DNA from 2 places in the Marinomonas sp. 5E14-1 genome. Region 1 is predicted to be linked to the other one. Evidence: predicted binding sites of a transcription regulator. Region 1 holds the regulator's gene; the other holds the start of a gene.
What was found. Region 1 encodes LexA, which represses DNA repair genes until DNA is damaged. Its sites were predicted from a motif close to TACTGTNTANNTANACAGTA; they were not measured.

Region 1 (15,371 bases):
TTGATTGCTAAAGCCAGCCTACATTGGCGTAAAACCTATGGTGTTCAGTTGCCACCAATGATTATGAATAATGCGTTTTTTCATGCGATGACCATGGTTCACAATCGCAACATTGAATTTGAACGATCTAGAAACTCAGCTGAAACCGAGTGGGTGAGAGATCTGTTAAAATTTTTCTAACAAGGAAAAGCCCAAAATAAAATGCCAGCAGAAGCTGGCATTTTATTTTGGGCTACTCATTCGTTTTATACTTTTAAGATTTTAGTAAAGCGTTTCTTCATGACTAACTAGAAGTGATTTCAAACCAGCTTTGTTGAAGTCTTCTGCGGTCGATTTAGATTGAGAGTAATGATTCCCTTCAATACTTGCCAAGTAAACGTTTTTATCCCAATCACCTAATACACAGCGTAGTGTATTTTTAGTGTGGTGTATGTTTGGACGATGCGTATGGCCGTGAATCAGGTTATGACAATGATGGGTATCAAGTGAGCTTTGGACGGCGGCTTCGGTAACATCCATAATCGACATGGACTTTTCCGATGCCATGGATTGGCTGTCGTTACGGAGTTGAGCTGCAAGGGCAATTCGCTGTTCTAACGGTAAAACCAGTATTTGAGTTTGCCAAGCGCTTGAACGTATTGTTTGTCTGAATTTTTGATATGCCACATCGTCTAGACAATATTCATCGCCATGAGTAAGAAGTACACAGCCTTTTTCCAGCGGCAATAACGTTTGCTCTTGTATAAGTTTGGCACCTACACGAGTTAGCCATGCATCACCAATCAAGAAATCTCTATTGCCATGTAGGAAATACAGTTTGATACCGGATTGAGAAAGGTTAAGCAGGGCGTTTTCTATGATGGTGTTCCAATCGGCTTGAAAGTCATCACCGATCCAGGCTTCGTAAAAATCGCCAAGAATATAGAGCTCAGCTTTCTCGTTTCGAGCGGTGAGTTCTTCCATCATTAGAACAAACGCCCGGATAAGATCCGGGCGTTTGTCGCTAAGATGCAGATCTGAAATAAAATAACGAATCATTATTTTACGAGTTCAGCACTTTCTATAATCACATCTTCCACTGGAACGTCTTGGTGTCCAGCTTTCATTGTTGTTTTCACTTCTTTGATTTTATTAACAACGTCCATTCCCGCAGTAACTTTACCAAAGACCGCGTAGCCCCAACCTTGAGATGTTTTCGCTGTGTGGTTTAGGAAAGCGTTGTCAGCAACATTGATGAAGAACTGTGCAGAAGCAGAATGTGGGTCCATTGTACGAGCCATCGCCAATGTGCCGATTTCATTTTTTAGACCGTTATCCGCTTCGTTTTCGATGCTTGTACGTGTTTCTTTTTGCGTCATTCCTACTTCAAAACCACCGCCTTGAACCATGAAGTTATTAATGACACGGTGGAAGATTACGCCATCATAAAAACCAGCAGTAACATATTCTTCAAAGTTTTTCGCAGTTTTTGGTGCTTTTTCGTAATCTAGCTCTACGTGAATGTCGCCGTGGTTAGTATGTAAAATGATCATTGTATATTCCTTGTTCTAAAAATGGCTAAAAGTATTAATGGTTATCTAATTAATGTTGCGTATTTTATGTGTTTGTTAGCAAAGACGCCACAGTGGATGAGATAAAGCCTAATCTAAAGGCGTTTATGCCTCATAATCCAATGGATCGGCGGTGTTCTGTTCTGTGAAAGCTTCTAGGCGTTCATAACATGCACCACATTTACCACAGGACTTTTCGCGCCCGTTATAGCAAGTCCATGTTTTGCCGTAGTCTAGTTGCATGTCTAATCCTGCTTTTAGAATTTCTCCTTTAGAAGAGTATAAGAAGGGCGTGACAATTTCGACAGATTGGTAGTTAGCAATTTTCGAAACGGCATTCATTGCTTCAACAAATTCAGGGCGGCAATCAGGGTAAATGTGATGATCACCAGAATGAGCGCCATAATACACTTTATCTGCTTCCAAGGAGACGGCGTAAGCAATCGCCATAGACAATAAAACCATGTTGCGATTAGGTACAACCGTTGATTTCATATTCTCGTCTTCGTAGTGACCTTCTGGAATATCTGCGTCACCTGTTAAGGAAGAATTCGACATTAAGCTATTAATCGCCGTAATGTCGACAACCTTGTGAGGGATGCTTAATTCCTTGCAGACCAATGCAGCAACTTCTAATTCTTTGTTGTGCTTTTGACCATAATTAAAGGACAAGGCGTAAACGTCTAATCCACGTTGGATTGCGGTATTTAAAACAGTAAAAGAATCCATTCCACCTGAATACACCACGATGGCTTTTTCTGACATGTTTATTTCCTCATGATGGCGTTTAGTTTAAATAGAGAGATGCTGATGGCGCGGAAGTATAACAGACCTTATGTTTTATCAAATCAATCAATGGTGCTTTGAATAAGAAGTGTGTTTTGAAATGAAGGGAAGAGGATTGTAATGAGATCAAATGTAAGATAAATTAAAATGCGTAACCGGTTACATACTTTAATTTATCTTTTTTGGGAATCAAAATAATGCAGCAATTTGGCGTGCTGACGCTTGGGAGTCGGCTTAAGCGTTTAAGTGATTATTTGTTTACGGAAGTGCAAGAAATTTATCTGCAATGTGATGTGCCTATTTCATCTACCTATTTTCCTATTCTTAGGCTCTTGCATGGCACGGGTGGTTTGTCTGTGATGGAGATCGCGGAGAGTTTGCACCTAAGCCATCCGGCTGTTAGCAAGCAAACGGTGAAAATGCTAAAGGAAGATTTACTCGAGAAAGTGGCAGATGAGGATGACCAAAGGCGTTCATTGTTGAGTCTTTCTGAAAAAGGCTTAGATGCCATGAATAAAGTTGAGCCAGTATTGGAAGAAATGAAGGTGGTGATTGAGCAATTCACGGATTTTAGCAGTGATAACTTCATGGCGGGCTTAGCAGCATTAGAAGAAAGGGTTTTGAGCAAGGGTTTGGCAAATAAAGTAATAGACAGATTGTCGCCGTTCAATATTGTTGAGCTTGGTCGTCATCATGAAAAAAGCTTTTATGACCTCAATATGGCTTGGCTGGAGCGATATTTTCCTAGCCAGATTTCAGAGCATGATCTGGCGCTTTTAGAGAGCCCTTTAAAATACGCCTCTCAATATGATGGAAGAGTATGGGTCGCAACACGAGAAATGAATGAGCAAGATGTGGTGCTCGGCACGATTGTCTTAGTTTCCCATGATGATGGGCAAACAGGAGAAATTTTGAAGTTGTCCGTTGCAGAGCACTGCCAAGGTAAAGGTATTGCTCAGGCTTTGTTGTCTCATGTGATTGATTCTGCACAATCTGTGGGAATGGCGAAGTTAACACTCGAAACGGCTTCTTGCTTAACAGCGGCTAAGGGGCTTTATGATAAGAATGGCTTTGTTGAAATGCCTCCACCAAAACCTTCTTTATATGAAAGAGCGGATGTTTACATGGAAAAAATATTAAAAAAAAAGTTGAGAGGCTTCGCGGGAAGGGACGAGAATATATGAATACACGACAACACATGCAACGAGGGGTAGTGGTTTCCATGCCAATGATTCTCGGTGGTGTTCCTTTTGGTCTTTTGTTTGGCTCATTGGCTTCAAGTTATGGTTTGAGTCCATGGTTTGCTGTCGCTATGTCAGCTATTGTTTTTGCGGGCTCTGCTCAGTTTGTTGCGTTGGGATTGATTGCGATTCATGCGCCGATTTGGGTCATTGTTTCGACTACTTTTATTGTGAATCTTAGACATCTTTTGTATGCCGCTGATATGGTTAAATACGTGAAGCATTTGCCTATGTCCCTGCGCTTTATCATGGGTTTTGGTTTGGTTGATGAAACTTATGCTGCAGTGCGGCCTATGTATCAGATTGGCTCGGTCGATGAAAAAACAGGACATAAAGTGTATTTAGGCTCTTTTGTCGCGTTTTATCTGATGTGGAATACAACAACCATTTTAGGTGTTTTGTCTGGGGAGCTGATTCCGGGAATGAGCGAATGGGGATTGGAGTTTGCGATGGTGGCGACCTTTATTGGCATAATTACCCCGTATTTAAAACACAGCCCTTTTTGGTTTTGCATGTTAACGGCTGGCGTTTCTTCCATTGTGTTGTTTGAGTTGCCTAATAACCTTGGTTTGCTGGTATCTGCTGTGATTGGTGTTGTTGCTGGATATCTAGCAGATATAGCCATTGCTTCAGATCAATCGGTTCGTCCTCGCTCTGCAACAGATCAAACTGTGCAAGGAGATAAACAGTGAGCTTGCTAGAATCGGTTCTTATTATCTTGGGAATGTTTGTTGTGACCTTTGGTGTGCGATTTGTTTTGTTCGCACGAGCTCACAAGGTGGTTATGCCTGTCTTCGTGGAAAGGGCGCTGAAGTTTGTTCCTGTTGCTGTGTTGACTGCCATTATTACTCCGATGGTTTTTATGACGGAGAGGCAGATGAATATATCCATAAATAGCCCTTGGCTGGTTGGTGCTTTTGCCGCATTCGCTGTTGGAATTTGGCGGCAGCATCAACTATTGACCATCTTTGTTGGTGTGACTGTATTTTTTATCGCGAAATATACGCTTTAGTTTTCCGGCTTCATAATAAAAATTAAGAAAATAGGTAAAAGATTTAGTGTCTCAATATCCTATGGAAACCTAAATCATATATACTTGTCGGTCAAAGTAATCATTATCGTCAGACGAACATTTATCGGGACTTACATCTAACATGTCAGAAACGTCAAAACCAGGTAACTTCATTACCCAAATCATTGATAAAGATAACGAAGCCGGCAAGCACGGAGGAAAAGTACTTACTCGTTTTCCACCTGAGCCAAACGGCTATTTACATATTGGTCACGCTAAATCCATTTGCCTAAACTTTGGTTTGGCGCAACGTTACAATGGTCAATGTAATCTTCGTTTTGACGACACAAACCCTGAAAAGGAAAGTGTTGAATATATTGAATCTATCAAACGTGATGTTGAGTGGCTTGGCTTTGAATGGAAAGAAGAGCCAAAATTCGCTTCTGACTATTTTGATCAATTATTTGATTTTGCCGTACAGCTTATTCAAGCAGGCAAAGCCTACACTTGCGAACTGAATGCAGAGCAAATGCGTGAATACCGTGGCACCTTGAAAGAGCCAGGGAAAAACAGCCCATACCGCGATCGTAGCGTGGAAGAGAATATGGCTGTATTCATGGATATGAAGGCTGGCAAATACAAAGATGGTGAAGTGGTATTACGTGCCAAGATTGATATGGCAAGTCCTAACATTAACTTGCGTGATCCTATCATTTATCGTGTGCGCCATGTTCATCACCATCAAACTGGTGATAAATGGTGTGTGTACCCGATGTATGACTTCACCCACGGTTTATCCGATGCTTTAGAGCAAGTGACACATTCTATTTGTACATTGGAATTCCAAGATCACCGTCCTCTTTATGATTGGATTTTGGAAACGTTGGGAACATTTCACCCTCAACAAATCGAATTTGCTCGTTTGAACCTAAATTACACGGTAACAAGTAAACGTAAATTGAAGCAGCTGGTGGATGAAAATCATGTAAATGGTTGGAATGACCCTCGTATGCCGACAATTTCAGGTTTACGTCGTCGTGGTTACACAGCTAAATCTATCCGTAATTTCTGTGATCGTATTGGTGTGACCAAGTCCGACAGTGTGGTTGATGTTGGCATGTTAGAACATGCAATTCGTGAAGATTTAGATGCAAATGCGAACCGTGCCATGGTTGTGTTAAATCCAATCAAAGTAACGCTGACAAACTACCCAGAAGATAAAGAAGAAATCTTCACGGTAAATAACCATCCTAAAAACGAAGACGCGGGCGCGCGCGAAGTACCGTTCAGCAAAAATCTTTACATAGACGCAGCGGATTTCGCTGAAGTTCCCCCGCGTAAGTGGAAACGTTTAACGCTTGAAGGTGCGGTTCGTCTTCGTGGTGGATATGTAATTACCTGTGATGAAGCCATTAAAAACGAAGCGGGTGAAGTGGTTGAGCTACTTTGTCGTTACGATGAAAATACATTGGGTGTGAATCCAGAAGGCTATAAGCCAAAAGGCGTAATTCATTGGGTAAGTGCGAAACACGCTGTTGATACAAAAGTGAATCTTTACGATCGCTTGTTTGTTAACGAAGCCCCAGATGCTAATTACGAAGATAAAAGTTTCTTAGATTTTATTAACCCTGAATCTTTAACAACGATTGCTGCAGCAAAAGCAGAGCCATCATTGGTTGAATCAGAAAAGGGTCAAGGTTTTCAGTTTGAGCGAGAAGGCTACTTCTGTCGTGATTTAGAAGAAGACGGCATGGTATTTAATCGTACTGTCACATTGCGTGACTCTTGGGCAAAAATAGAAGCAAAAGGAAAATAAGCGCATGTTAAAGGTTTTTAATACCTTAAGTGGAAAGAAAGAAGTTTTCAAACCCATTGTAGAAGGCAAGGTCGGCATGTATGTCTGTGGTAATACAGTGTACGACTATTGTCATATTGGGCATGCGCGCGCCATGATTTCTTTTGACATTATTTCCCGTTTTATTCGCCACCTTGGTTATGAATTGAATTATGTGCGCAACATTACTGATGTTGAAGACAAAATTATAAAACGTGCTCAAGAGAACAATGAAACGCCAAAAGAATTAACGGAACGAATGATTGCTGCTCAGCAAGAAGATGAATTGCGCCTTGGTAATAAGATGCCTGATCGCGAGCCAAAAGCCACAGAATTCATGCAAGAAATCATTGATATGATTCAAACACTTGTAGAAAAAGGCTTTGCGTATCAAGGTACGTCTGGCGATGTTTATTATCGTGCAAGTGCGTTTAAAGAATATGGAAAGCTTAATAATCGTAAGCTTGAAGATATGTTGGCGGGCGCACGAATTGATGTAGAAGAAGCGAAAGAGCATCCGGCTGACTTTGTATTGTGGAAACAAACAAAAGAAGGTGAAGTATTTTGGTCTTCACCATGGGGAAATGGTCGCCCAGGTTGGCATATTGAATGTTCTGCTATGTCGACAAATTGCCTAGGTAGCCATTTTGATATTCATGGCGGTGGTCCTGATCTTAAATTCCCACATCATGAAAATGAAATTGCACAATCCGAAGCTTGCACAGGCGAAAAGTACGTAAATTACTGGATGCATTGTGGTGCTGTTCGTGTGAACAATGAAAAAATGTCTAAGTCCTTAGGTAACTTCTTCACAGTTCGAGATGTCTTGGCGAAGTTTAATCCTGAGGTGGTTCGTTATCTTATGGTGTCTAGCCAGTATCGCAGTGCGATTGATTATTCAGATCAGAGTTTGTTGGAAGCGAAAGTTGCTTTAGAGCGTCTTTATAATGCATTGCGTGATCAAAAGATCGCCGATACTTATACTCCTAGTGACTTCACAGGTCGCTTTGAAGAAGCTATGAAAGATGACTTTAATACACCTGTTGCGGTTTCTGTTTTGTTTGAATTGGTTCGTGAATTGAACAAGATGAAAACCGAAGATGCTGGGAAAGCGATTTCTCTTGCTGCTGAATTGCGCTTTTTGGCTGAATTGCTTGGCTTGTTGTATCAGGACCCTGAATACTTCTTGCAAAACAGTACTGTGTCAGAAGGCTTGAGTGAAGCAGATATACAGTCGCTAATTGAGCAGAGGGCTCAGGCGCGAAAAGACAAAAATTTTGCCCGTAGTGACGAGATTCGTGATGAGCTAACGAGCCAAGGAATTGAGTTGCTAGACAGTCGTGAAGGCACAACCTGGACGCGTAGCTAGGTAATCAAAAAAGGTGATGCAAGCGCATCACCTTTTTGCTTTGGATAGCTGTTTTGTCTATGTTTAGGTGCTTAGTCTTTGCTGACTTTAATAGCCAAGACGTCACATGGAGCGCCATGAAGAACCCCATTTGCGGTTGAACCAAGTAATAAGGCTAAACCGTGACGACAGTGGCTTCCAACAATAATGAGGTCCACTTGTTTTTCTTCGGCGATGCGGTGTATTTCACTCTCTATACCACCTTGAGTAATGCAGCTTTCTTTAAATGGAATAGATAATTGAGCTTCCAGAATAGAAATTCGTTCTTTGGCTGTTTCTTGAAGTTGAGATTGGATGTCTGTTATATCAATAGGTACATCACCACCATAAGCGTAGTTAAGTGACTCAATAACGTGAAGCATGATGAGTTCTGCGCCGGTTGCTTGGCACAATGCAACCGCCTTGTTGGCGACTTTGATACTTTCATCTGTTAGATCGACAGCGAGTAGAATTCTGTTATACATCATAGAAAACCTCCAAATTTACAAGATACTATTAACTTTAGTTTAAAACCCGAGAAAAACATTATTTATGACTGCTTTTATCGTTATCTTCATTACCTTGTCCTTAATGGGTTCGGCGCTGTGGGTTTTGCCTTCTAAAAAAGAGCGACATCGTATGGATTTACGTATGCAGGCTCGAAAACTTGGTCTTATTGTTCAGCTTACATCAATTGAATTGCCAGACAAGTGGGATAAATCAAAGGAAAGGTGTAAAGTTGTTGCTTATTCGTTTTATCGTGTAAAGGCGTTAACTTCTTTGCCAAAGGTTATTTGGCTGTTGCCTTATGAAGTGTGGAAGTATCAGGCTGTTGGAGATGGCTGGTGGTCTAGTGACAACATTGTTCTGACAGTGACATCGATTAAGACGTTAGAAAAATATGGCGCAATATTAAAGGCAATTGAAATTACGCCGGAGTCTGTTTCACTTTATTGGAATGAGGCTGCGGACAAAGAAGGACTGGAAGAGCTTGCTAAGATGATTTTCTCATTGACTGACATTTCATCTGTTCTAAATAAATAAGCTTTTAAAGTTCTTCTTTTTCAGACTCTTGTGTGCTTGTTTTATTGTTATCAATATTTTGAATTAAGCCCCCAAGTGCTTCCTCTGGATTGTCGCTGTTTTTAATGGCTTCAATCTGCGGAGAGAGAATGGCTTTCATGCGATCTGTGACAAAAGTGTTTAAGATTTTCTTTTCAGGTCGCTCCACTGAGTCTGATTTGATGTGTGAAAGAATAACGCCATAAAGAGTTTGTGCTACACGCATGTCACCATCGTCAAAGTTTTTGTTGGCTTGAACGAGCTGACGGTTTAATTGAAGCCATAGATTTAACCATCTTAGATAATCATAGCAAGCTTGATAATGGGTGTTACTGATTCTGCCTTTCCTGCGTAGGTAAAGTAGTAGCTTGGCAAGTTTGGTTAAACGCTCTTTTAAATTACTCTTTTCTTGAAAATTTAATATTTCTGGTTCGGGGCTAAACTCAATGGCGTCACTGTTTTGCCCTTCTTCTGCTTTGGCAATACGAATTTCTGTTTTTTCTGGGTCATCAGAATACTGTAGAAGCTCGCGAAGTGTGTCTAGATAAAAATCATAAAGAACATCCGTTGCTATGGTATCTGTGTTAATGTCCTTGATACCTCTGATGTGTTGTTCAATGCGATCGGCTCTATTTGATAGATGTAATTGTTTTACTCGGCGTGCCGTTATCTCTTTTTCTTTTTGATGTGCGCGTGATCCAATGATCACAGATAAGATGACTATGATGATTAAAAAGGCAATTGTTAAAATTTGAAGCGTAGCCATGATTGTCCTTAAGCAATGAATTCAGTATGTTAAATAAGAAATACTAAGTTCAGCAAGATATAATATGAGAAACAATACAGGGATCGCTTGTCATATAAAAGGTGTTTGCTTAATATCAGCGCCCCAAGAGATTAAACTTCGTGCAATGTGGATTTGCAGACCTAATTTATAAAAGGCTTACACAGTTCAATGGGAAAATCACTGGTTATCGTGGAATCGCCAGCTAAGGCGAAAACCATAAACAAATATCTGGGCAATGACTTTATTGTTAAATCGAGTGTAGGGCACATTCGAGACCTGCCAACAGGTACAACTTCCTCATCAACGCCTCAGGAGCGTGCAAAGCAGGCTGCGTTGACGCGTAAAATGAGCCCAGAGGAAAAGATTGCATATAAAAGTGCTAAATCTAGAAAGCAGTTGATTGCCAGAATGGGGGTTGATCCAGAAAATCATTGGAAAGCCCATTATGAAGTTCTTCCTGGCAAGGAAAAGGTTGTCGATGAATTAAAACGCTTAGCTAAAAATGCTGACACTATCTATCTTGCGACCGATTTGGATAGAGAGGGTGAGGCGATTGCTTGGCATTTGCGTGAAGCTATTGGTGGTGACGATAGCCGATATAAGCGAGTGGTCTTCAATGAAATTACAAAAAAAGCCATTACAGCAGCTTTTGATACACCTTCTGAATTAGACTTGAATCGTGTTAACGCTCAACAAGCACGTCGATTCTTGGATCGCGTTGTTGGTTTCATGGTATCTCCTTTATTATGGGCGAAAGTAGCTCGCGGCTTGTCTGCTGGTCGAGTTCAATCCGTTGCAGTTCGTTTGATCGTTGAGCGAGAAAAAGAAATTCGAGCTTTCATTCCTGATGAATTTTGGGAGTTGGATGCTATGTTGGCAACACCTTCGAAAGAAGTGATCAAGTTCGAAGCAACCAAATATCAGAGCAAAGAATATCGACCAGTCAATCAGGCTCAATCTGATGAGCATGTTGGCCGTTTAGAGAAAGCCAAATACCTAGTTAGCAGCCGAGAAGATAAACCGACGACGAGTAAGCCGTCTGCACCATTTATTACTTCAACACTTCAGCAGGCTGCCAGCACGCGTTTAGGTTACGGTGTTAAGAAGACCATGATGTTGGCCCAAAGGCTTTATGAAGCGGGTTACATCACTTATATGCGTACAGACTCGACAAACTTGAGTGCCGATGCGGTTGAGGCATTGAGGGGCTATATCTCAACTCATTTTGGCGAAGCTTATTTACCAGCAGAACCTATTCGTTACAGCAGCAAAGAAGGGGCGCAAGAAGCCCATGAAGCGATTCGACCTTCTGATGTAAATGTGCGAGTGGATGATTTGCTCGGTATGGAAAAAGACTCTCACCGCTTATATGACTTAATTCGCAGTCAATTTATGGCGTGTCAGATGACGCCTGCAGAGTATACTTCGACCACAATTACAGTAACCAGTGGTGAATACGAGTTTAAAGCAAAAGGCCGAATTTTACGTTTTGATGGTTACACCCGTGCCATGCAAACGGTTGTCAAAAAAGGTGAAGATAATATCCTACCTGATGTAGGTAAAGGTGAATATCTCGATTTAAAAGAGCTTTTACCAGAGCAGCACTTTACTAAACCAATTGCGCGCTTCAGTGAAGCAAGTTTGGTAAAAGAGCTTGAAAAGCGTGGTATCGGCCGACCTTCTACATACGCCTCTATTATTTCGACGATTCAAGACCGAGGGTATGTTCGTGTTGAGAATCGCCGTTTTTATGCTGAAAAAATGGGTGATATCGTTACTGAGCGTCTAGTAGACAGCTTTAGTTCACTGATGAATTTCAGTTTTACAGCGCAAATGGAAGAGCAACTCGACGATATTGCAGAAGGCCACAAAGACTGGATTAAAACGCTTAACGCATTTTATAAAGACTTTAGTGGTGTTTTGGCGAAAGCAGAGTCGCCTGAAGGTGGTATGATGCTGAACGAGCCAACGCCGACGGATGTTGAGTGTCCTACTTGTTCTCGTCCTATGCAAATTCGTACGGCCAGCACAGGTGTATTTATGTCTTGTTCTGGTTACGCTTTACCACCAAAAGAACGCTGTAAGGCAACGATCAACCTAGTTCGTGGTGATGAAGCGGTTGCCGTTGACGACGAAGAAGGTGAATCTAAAGCACTTATTAATAAGCAACGTTGTAAGATTTGTGGCTCTGCAATGGACAGCTATTTGATGGATGAAAAACGCAAACTGCATGTTTGTGGTAACAACCCATCTTGTTCTGGTTATGAAGTGGAGAAAGGCACATTCAAAATTAAAGGTTACGATGGTCCTGTTATTGAGTGCGATAAATGTTCTGCTGATATGCAGCTTAAAACAGGTCGATTTGGTAAGTATTTTGGTTGTACCAATGAAGATTGTAAAAACACTCGTAAGCTCTTGAAGAGTGGTGAAGCTGCGCCTCCGAAAATGGACCCTGTGCCAATGCCTGATTTAGCATGTGTCAAGGTGGAAGACCATTACATATTGCGTGATGGCGCGACAGGCTTATTCCTTGCGGCAAGTCAGTTTCCTCGAAAACGAGAAACACGTGCACCATTAGTGAAAGAATTGCTACCGTACATGGATCAAATTGATCCTAAATACCATTTCTTTGCAAAGGCGCCAGTTGCTGACTCAGAAGGTCGACCAACCATTATTCGTTATAGCCGTAAAACCAAAGAACAATATGTTATGACGGAAGAGGAAGGGAAACCGACTGGCTGGAAGGCCTTTTATGTTGGCTCTAAATGGGCCATCGAGGAAGGCAAAAAGAAATGAGTGGTGTTAGTTTAGCAAGTTTAACTAATCAGAAAATTGATACAGCAAGACGTTTTATTCAACAAAGCCAAGATATAGGTGAGAAGTGGTTAAGTGTTGGGCTAGAAAGTTCAGCAATATTTCAACTTAAAAGTGCGTTGAATGGCTTGTTGAAGGAAATTTCATCTGCTTATTCGCTGTCAGGTTCTTTGACGGTTTCTGTGCTTATGAAAGAGGCAGAATCCAAACACATGGTTGTGCCGGCATTGAGTGAATTGGCCGATTTATGTGATCGCAAAGATTCTTGGTGTGCTCAATTGGAGCAGGCTTACCTTGCTCAGTTGGAGTGTCGTGCTACTGTGTCAGTTATGAGCAGTAATAACCTTATTGGTCGTGGCAACGATGCGGGCGCTTCAGTGGGTTTCTATTTGGCGAATTTAGCTGAGTTGATTTTGCGTTTTAGAGAAGAGTCATCAGAGTATTGAATATGAAAGAGTCCTACCTAGAAATTGTTGAGCTGGAGAACGGTGATATTGTGCTGAGACCAGCCAGTGAAGATGGTGAGGAAACAACACCGCTAGCAACATTGCAAATATCAGACGACACTCGATCTTATTTGAAAGATCGTTACTTCGAACTGGCAAAGTGCATGTTTCATGCAGGCATTGATTATGTTTACTCAGATGAGTCTTTTTTTGATGAAGGTGCTGAATATCTTGATAATGAAGAGTTTCGACCAAAAATTCTGCATTAATTGATCGTTAGTTGTTATTTAGAAAAGCGAAGCAAATGCTTCGCTTTTCTATTGGTGCTGACAAACTTTTAAAGGCCTTGTCTTATTACGCCGACAGACAGCCCTTCAATGGCAAAGTCTTCGCTTTCGAGGTCAACAATGATGTCATTGTATTCTTCGTTTTCAGGAATTAGGCGAACAATGCTGCCTTTTTGCTCAAAGCGTTTTACTGTTACTTCATCACCGATGCGTGCAACGACTACTTGGCCATTGTGTACAGTATTGGTTTTGTGAACAGCAAGAAGGTCGCCTTCCATTATGCCGATATTCTTCATGCTGGTTCCTGAGACCGAAAGGAAGTAATCCGCCTGAGGTGAAAACATATTGGCTGGAATGTTGACATGTGAGTCAATGTTCTCTTGAGCAAGAATAGGGTAGCCGGCGGCAACTTTTCCAATGATTGGTAAGCCTAAGTCCTCTGGCTCGTCATTGGAGGTTTCTTCAATGAGGCGAATCCCACGAGAGGCGCCAGATAGCATTTCAATCGCCCCCTTTTTTGATAAGGCTTTTAAATGCTCTTCGGCAGCATTGGGTGATTTAAACCCAAGGCGACGGGCGATTTCTGCTCTAGTAGGTGGAAACCCTGTTTCATTAATAAATTCACGAATGGTTTCTAGTACGTCAGATTGTCTTTTGGTTAATTTAATCATAAGGAGTCTGGTTGTTTATACAGTAACTGTTATTATATACAGCATTCTTAACTAATCTCAATGATATAAATGCTTTCAGACGAACTAAAAAAACAAATTCAACTCGCATACCGTGCTTCTTTGGATGCGAAGTCCCATAAACCAAGGGCTGGACAGCGCCAAATGATAGGTGCTATCGCTCGTACATTAGGGAATATTAAGCAAGGCACGGAAGGCGAGAGGCTGGATGAAAAGCATGTTGCTGTTGTTGAGGCTGGAACAGGAACCGGTAAAACGCTTTCATATTGTCTTGCCGCCATTCCAATTGCGAAAGCACGTGGTTTAAAACTGGTCATTTCAACAGCGACGGTTGCGCTGCAAGAGCAGATTCTCCACAAAGAGTTGCCTGACCTACTTGAGCATACCGAGTTGAATTTCAAATATACCTTAGCCAAAGGGCGAGGCCGGTATTTGTGTTTGAATAATCTAGAGGGTTTTTTAAGCTCAGAAGAACAAGCTATTGATGATATGTTTGCAGGGCTTTTTGAGCAGCATTTACAGTCGGATGATGTGAATACCGCTTTGTATCAAGAAATGGATGCGGCGTTAGAAAAAGGTAGCTGGGACGGCGATAAAGATAATTGGGAAGGTGTTATTCGTGAGCAAGATTGGCGCCGTTTAACCACAGACCATCAGCAGTGTACGAATCGAAATTGTGCTAATTATTCAGTGTGCCCATTTTTTAAAGCGAGAGCCGAAATTGAAGTGGCTGATGTAATTATTGCAAACCATGATTTGGTTTTAGCGGATTTATCCCTTGGTGGTGCGATTTTGTCAGCACCGAAAGAAACAATTTATGTGTTTGATGAAGGTCATCATTTGCCAGATAAGGCGATTGGTCATTTCCGTCATGAAGTTAGATTGCAGCAGAGTATTGTTTGGCTTCGTCAATTGGAAAAGAATCTTGTTAATCTCAAGCAAGAACTAACAGATGATGTCAGTTTAACAGGTCAGCTTTTACTTAAAATTCCTCAGCAAATACAAAGTATTGTCAACTTTATTCAATATGCCCAACAAGGTTTAGCTCCTTATATTCAAGGTTTAGGGTTGGACCAGGAAAACAATCAGCATCGTTTTGAGTTTGGTTTAATACCAGATGAGCTGCGCCAATTGGCTTACAGCCTACAAACCTCTTATCAGAAACTATTTAACAACATCGAAAGCATTCAGGATGAATGTAAGAAAACCAAGCAAAATGAAGGTATGGGAATTACGCCGGAAACAGCAGAAACTTGGCAGCCAATATTGGGCGTGATTTTGGGTAGATTGGAGCAATCGGTCAGTTTGTGGCGGTTATATTCTATAGTTGATGACCAAAATTATCCGCCTAATGCTCGTTGGTTGGTTTTATCTGGACAAGGCATGGAGCAGGATATCGAACTTGGTGGTTCTCCTATTTTGGCGGCAAACACACTGAGACAGCAACTTTGGGATAAGTGCTTTGGCGCTGTGGTG
Region 2 (4,869 bases), on a different contig from region 1:
GACATTTTTTCCCAATATTGATGTGGAAACGATCAAGGTAGGCATTTTCGGTAAAGCCGTTAGAAATGCCAGCGACCAAGCATTAAAAGAAGGTGAGCGCGTAGAGCTGTACCGAGAACTGAAGGTTGACCCTAAACAAGCTAGAGCCAACCGAGCAGCAAAAAACAGCTAAGATTAGTTGTTTTCGATTTGTGTTAAAACACCGTCACTGAAGATAAGCATTAGGTTGTTCACTTCACTGGTTTGGGTATCTGTTGCTGGATGAAGAACGGTAAACATATAATGCCATTCGTCTGGTTTAAATGTGTCTCTTATCATAGGATTACCTAGTAGGTAAGTGACTTGAGATTCAGACATACCAACTTCTAGCTGTGATAGTTGCTCCTGTGTCACAAGGTTCCCTTGAGTAACTGGAACTTTGTAAGGTGTAAATAAACTGCATGCACTGAGTGAAAGTGCGGCACATAAAATTAAAACTGATTTTTTCATTTGTATTATCCTTACTCTGGTGTGCTAATGATAAAGTAATTATCAACAAGAACGAATAGAGAATGACTCATGACTAGCGAAAATCAAGAGCTAAAGAAAGCGGGACTCAAGGTAACTTTACCACGAGTGAAAATTTTACAGATCCTTGAGAGTGCAGGCGAGCGTCATATGAGTGCGGACGATGTGTATCGTACCCTGCTTGATCAAGGCGAAGACGTAGGTCTGGCAACGGTTTATCGCGTGTTAACTCAATTTGAAACTGCGGGCTTGGTTCAGCGCCATCACTTTGAAGCTGGCACGGCGGTGTTTGAATTGGCGAAAGGCGATCATCACGATCACATGATTTGTTTAGAAAGTGGTCGAGTAATTGAATTTGTTGATCCTATTATTGAAAAACGTCAGCACGAGATTGCGGAAGAGCATGGCTTTGAGATTGAAGACCACAGCTTGATTTTGTACGTACGTCCAAAATCAAAGTAAGTGCTGGCTTTTAAAAGATTCACTCTTCAAAGCTTTATTCTATAAAAAAGGAGGTTAAGTGGAATGCTTAACCTCCTTTTTGTTTTGCTATGTTGTAATTTTTTCTGAGTTATTGAAGTTGTACGTTACCTAGCATTTCTCTGGCGTGGGCGAGGGTTTGCTCGGTAAGTTCCAAACCGCCAAGCAAACGCGCAATTTCTTGTGTGCGATCCTGATCTTTCAATAAATCTACTTGTGACGAAGTGGCTTCATTAGATACGTTTTTACTTACTCTTAAGTGTTGATTGCCTTGTGCAGCCACTTGAGCTAAATGCGTAACACAGAATACTTGTCCACGCTGGCCTACAGAGCGCAGCATACGACCAACAACCTCGGCGATGCCGCCACTGATACCCACATCTACTTCATCGAATACTAAGGTTGGGATAATAGAAGTATGCGCTGTAACCACTTGAATGCCCAAACTGATGCGAGACAATTCGCCACCTGATGCAACTTTCCGTAAAGGTTGAGCGGGTTGTCCTGGGTTAGAAGCAATCATGTATTCTATGTCTTCAAAACCATTCGCTGTGACTTGGTTTAATGGTTGGCATTGAATAAAGAATCGAGCATGAGGCATGCCTAGACCATGAATTTGCTCTTCTACTTTTTTAGCTAAATTGTCTTTGGCTATGATGCGTTTTTCTGTCAAGGTTGTAGCCAATGCTGTGAGTGTTTCGTAGGCTTGTTCTTCTTTTTCTTTCAACGCTTCTAGGCTTTCTTCGCTGCCTTGCAGTCCTTCTAACTCTTCTTCAACGCTTTCTCTCAGTGGCACTAGAGCTTCTGGTAAGACTCTATGTTTGCGTGCTGTATCATAGATGTCAGACAAACGTTGTTCGATTTCCGCTAATCGTTCTGGGTCTTGCTCTAGGGTATCTTGGTAATGATGTAAGCTGTCCGCGGCTTCTTGTGCTTGAATGAGAGCGTCGTTCATCATTTCCAGCGCACTTTCTAGCTCTTTTGTTGCAGGGCTAATTTGGCTTGCGGTGCTAAGGGCTTGATTCAGTAGCGAGCAAATATTGCCTTCGTCGCTATCAATTAAAATATTGCTGGCTTGATAGGCTTTTAATTGAGAGTCGGCAATATTGGATAAGAAGCTCTGCTCGCTTTCTAGAGATTCAATTTCGCCTTCTTTTAAATCAAGGCGTTGCAGCTCTTGTGCTTGGTAGGACAGAAGTTGAACTTTCGCGTCTTGTTCTGAAGATCGGCTCTGTTTTGCTGACAGTTCTTCTTTTAACTGTCGCCAAGTCGCATATTGTACGCTAACTTTTTTTGCTAAATCGGTGAGTTGTCCATAAGCATCTAGTTGTTGTCTTTGAGCATTTTTCTTAAGTAGCGACTGGTGTTCGTGTTGACCATGAATATCGACTAGATGACTGCCGACTTCTTTTAAGTCACTCAAAGTACACGGGCGGCCATTAATATAGGCTTTTGAGCGCCCCTCTTTACTAATGACACGCCGTAAGATGCAATGCTGATCGTGCTCTAGGTCTCTCTCTTCAAGCCATTCATGTACGTGTGGATAATGCTGTATATCGAAGCTCGCACTGATATCGGCTTTTTTCTCTCCGTGCCTGACGACAGCAGCATCCGTACGATCGCCTAAACAAAGGGATAAAGCATCCACCATGATGGATTTACCTGCACCGGTTTCACCTGAAATAACCGTCATACCTTGTTTAAATTCAAGCTCCAAGGCTTCAACAATCGCGAAATTGGAAATAGCAATGCTAGTCAGCATAGAGGGCTCCAAAAGAGAAAAAATACATATGGTTATTTATACAGTACTTGGCTGTTTTTTGACAAGTGTTAGAGAGAGTTATTTCTTTTTTTTATCCTTTGTAAAGGGCTTAATAATTTTGGCTGATGTTTAAATAAACAGGGTAGTGTTGTGTGTCTAGTTAACATATTGAGAGCATAAGGCTATTACAACTCCTTAACTTATGTGGCCGCGATTCCTGAGTGGGATTGGGTTGTTGGATTGAATGTTGATATGACAGTGTTACAAGCTGTAATAGAGAAAAACCAACAAGAGCTGAATGATAGATTGCAGTCGAGCATTTTGAATATATTGTCGTTAATGTTTGGCTTGGGGTTACTTGGAGTTCTGTTGGCGCATTATACGATTAAGCGGATTCGGCGAGGTATCGAGTTTTTCTCAGATCATATACAAAAAAGCTCCGCACGAATGAATCTAATTAATCATGACGATGTGACTTATCAAGAGTTTGACGACCTTGCTAAAGTCTTTAATGAAAAGACGGAAAAGATTAATACATTGCTGCATCAAGATGACTTAACGGGCTTGTTTAACCGACGTTTTGTTGACGCTCAGCTGCAAGCCTTATTGAGCTCTCCTGTATCCGATCAACAATCGTTGGCATTAATTCTCTTTGATATTGATCACTTCAAAAGAATTAATGATGAGTACGGTCACTTGGTTGGAGATGATGCTCTATGTGAAATAGCAAAATGTATCCAATCACAAACCCGTAAACAGGACTTTGTTGGGCGCTTTGGCGGAGAAGAAATACTTGTTGCTTTACTAGACACCTCTAATGATGAGGCGTTCGCCTTGGTCGAGCGTATTCGACAATAAAGTCGAGAGCTTAACTATAGAAGGTATTGATCGAGTGATTACTGTTAGTGGAGGAACCAGCTGCCGATCTGGGGGAACTCCAGATAAAATGCTCACTGAAGCAGATAATAAGTTGTATCAAGCAAAGGAAAGTGGTCGCAACAGAATAGTATCGTGACAATTTATTATTATCGAACCTTAGGTTTTTTTGTTCTGTTAAATATTAAGGGCTGCTGTTTCAGCTTTTTTTATGCTTGTTTTTATTCAGTTTTTTTTACCTGTAGTTTTCCTTTTTTACGCTTTATAAATGAAGTTGAAAAATCCCATAAAATTAATATGGTTTTAGTGTTGAAAGGCAAAAAGCTGTCCCCATATAACCAGCACAGAGAATCAATTATTTCTGTTATTTGGAGTGCACCATGAGTGAACAGCAAAAAAATCCTAACCTAGAAGCGGAGCAAGATTTGAAAAGCGAAACACAGAACGACACAGTGGAAGAGATTTTAGAGCCTGAGGTTGAGGTTTTAGAAGAAGTCGCTGAAAACGATGAATTAGCAAAAGCATTAGAAGAAGTTGCGCAATATAAAGAAGCGGCACTTCGTGCTCAAGCAGACTCGCAAAATGTGCGTCGTCGAGCAGAGCAAGACGTTGAAAAAGCACATAAATTCGGCGTTGAAAAATTTGCTAAGTCCATTATTAATGTTGCAGATAACCTAGAGCGTGCTCTAGCGTCAGAAACAGCGACAGGTGAAGCAGACCCTCTTCGTGAAGGTGTTGAATTAACCCTGAAAGATTTGATTGAAACGTTGGCACGCTTTGAAGTGAAAGTCGTTGACCCACATGGCGAACCTTTCAGTCCAGAACTGCATCAAGCTATGACAATGGTACCTAATCCAGAGTTAGAGCCGAATACAGTTATGGATGTTGTACAGAAAGGCTATACGCTTCATGGACGTCTTTTACGCCCAGCAATGGTTGTTGTTTCAAGCGCAGCATAAATTAGAGTGTCATTTTTTTGACGCTCAGTGCTTGAAATACTCAGAAGCGCACCCAAATACAGAATTATTAACGTAATAAACAAAATATTGGAGATACAAACCATGGGTAAAATCATTGGTATTGACTTAGGTACAACGAACTCTTGTCTAGCAGTATTAGACGGCGAAAAAGCACGCGTAATTGAAAATGCAGAAGGCGATCGCACAACGCCTTCGATTGTTGCCTTTGCTGAAGACGGCGAAGTATTGGTTGGTCAATCTGCAAAACGTCAAGCAGTAACAAAC

Region 2: a site for LexA is predicted at 2,776-2,795, ahead of recN (DNA repair protein RecN). Genes of this name have one in related genera too.

What each region holds. Positions count from the first base shown of each region.
Region 1 is NZ_JBDXMW010000010.1:104,085-119,455, reverse strand. Features, by position in the region: gene ABFY09_RS10890 (hypothetical protein) at 1-180, shown strand, start outside; gene ABFY09_RS10885 (UDP-2,3-diacylglucosamine diphosphatase) at 262-1,038, opposite strand; gene ABFY09_RS10880 (peptidylprolyl isomerase) at 1,038-1,532, opposite strand; gene queC (7-cyano-7-deazaguanine synthase QueC) at 1,656-2,315, opposite strand; gene ABFY09_RS10870 (bifunctional helix-turn-helix transcriptional regulator/GNAT family N-acetyltransferase) at 2,534-3,520, shown strand; gene ABFY09_RS10865 (AzlC family ABC transporter permease) at 3,517-4,269, shown strand; gene ABFY09_RS10860 (AzlD domain-containing protein) at 4,266-4,589, shown strand; gene ABFY09_RS10855 (glutamine--tRNA ligase/YqeY domain fusion protein) at 4,732-6,405, shown strand; gene cysS (cysteine--tRNA ligase) at 6,410-7,792, shown strand; gene ABFY09_RS10845 (universal stress protein) at 7,864-8,298, opposite strand; gene ABFY09_RS10840 (hypothetical protein) at 8,363-8,854, shown strand; gene ABFY09_RS10835 (DNA topoisomerase I) at 8,859-9,638, opposite strand; gene topA (type I DNA topoisomerase) at 9,828-12,455, shown strand; gene ABFY09_RS10825 (DUF6586 family protein) at 12,452-12,919, shown strand; gene ABFY09_RS10820 (hypothetical protein) at 12,922-13,188, shown strand; gene lexA (transcriptional repressor LexA) at 13,257-13,877, opposite strand; gene dinG (ATP-dependent DNA helicase DinG) at 13,947-15,371, shown strand, end outside.
Region 2 is NZ_JBDXMW010000011.1:63,697-68,565, reverse strand. Features, by position in the region: gene ABFY09_RS11250 (RnfH family protein) at 1-172, shown strand, start outside; gene bamE (outer membrane protein assembly factor BamE) at 175-489, opposite strand; gene fur (ferric iron uptake transcriptional regulator) at 559-969, shown strand; gene recN (DNA repair protein RecN) at 1,079-2,749, opposite strand; gene ABFY09_RS11230 (GGDEF domain-containing protein) at 3,002-3,607, shown strand; gene grpE (nucleotide exchange factor GrpE) at 4,006-4,584, shown strand; gene dnaK (molecular chaperone DnaK) at 4,687-4,869, shown strand, end outside.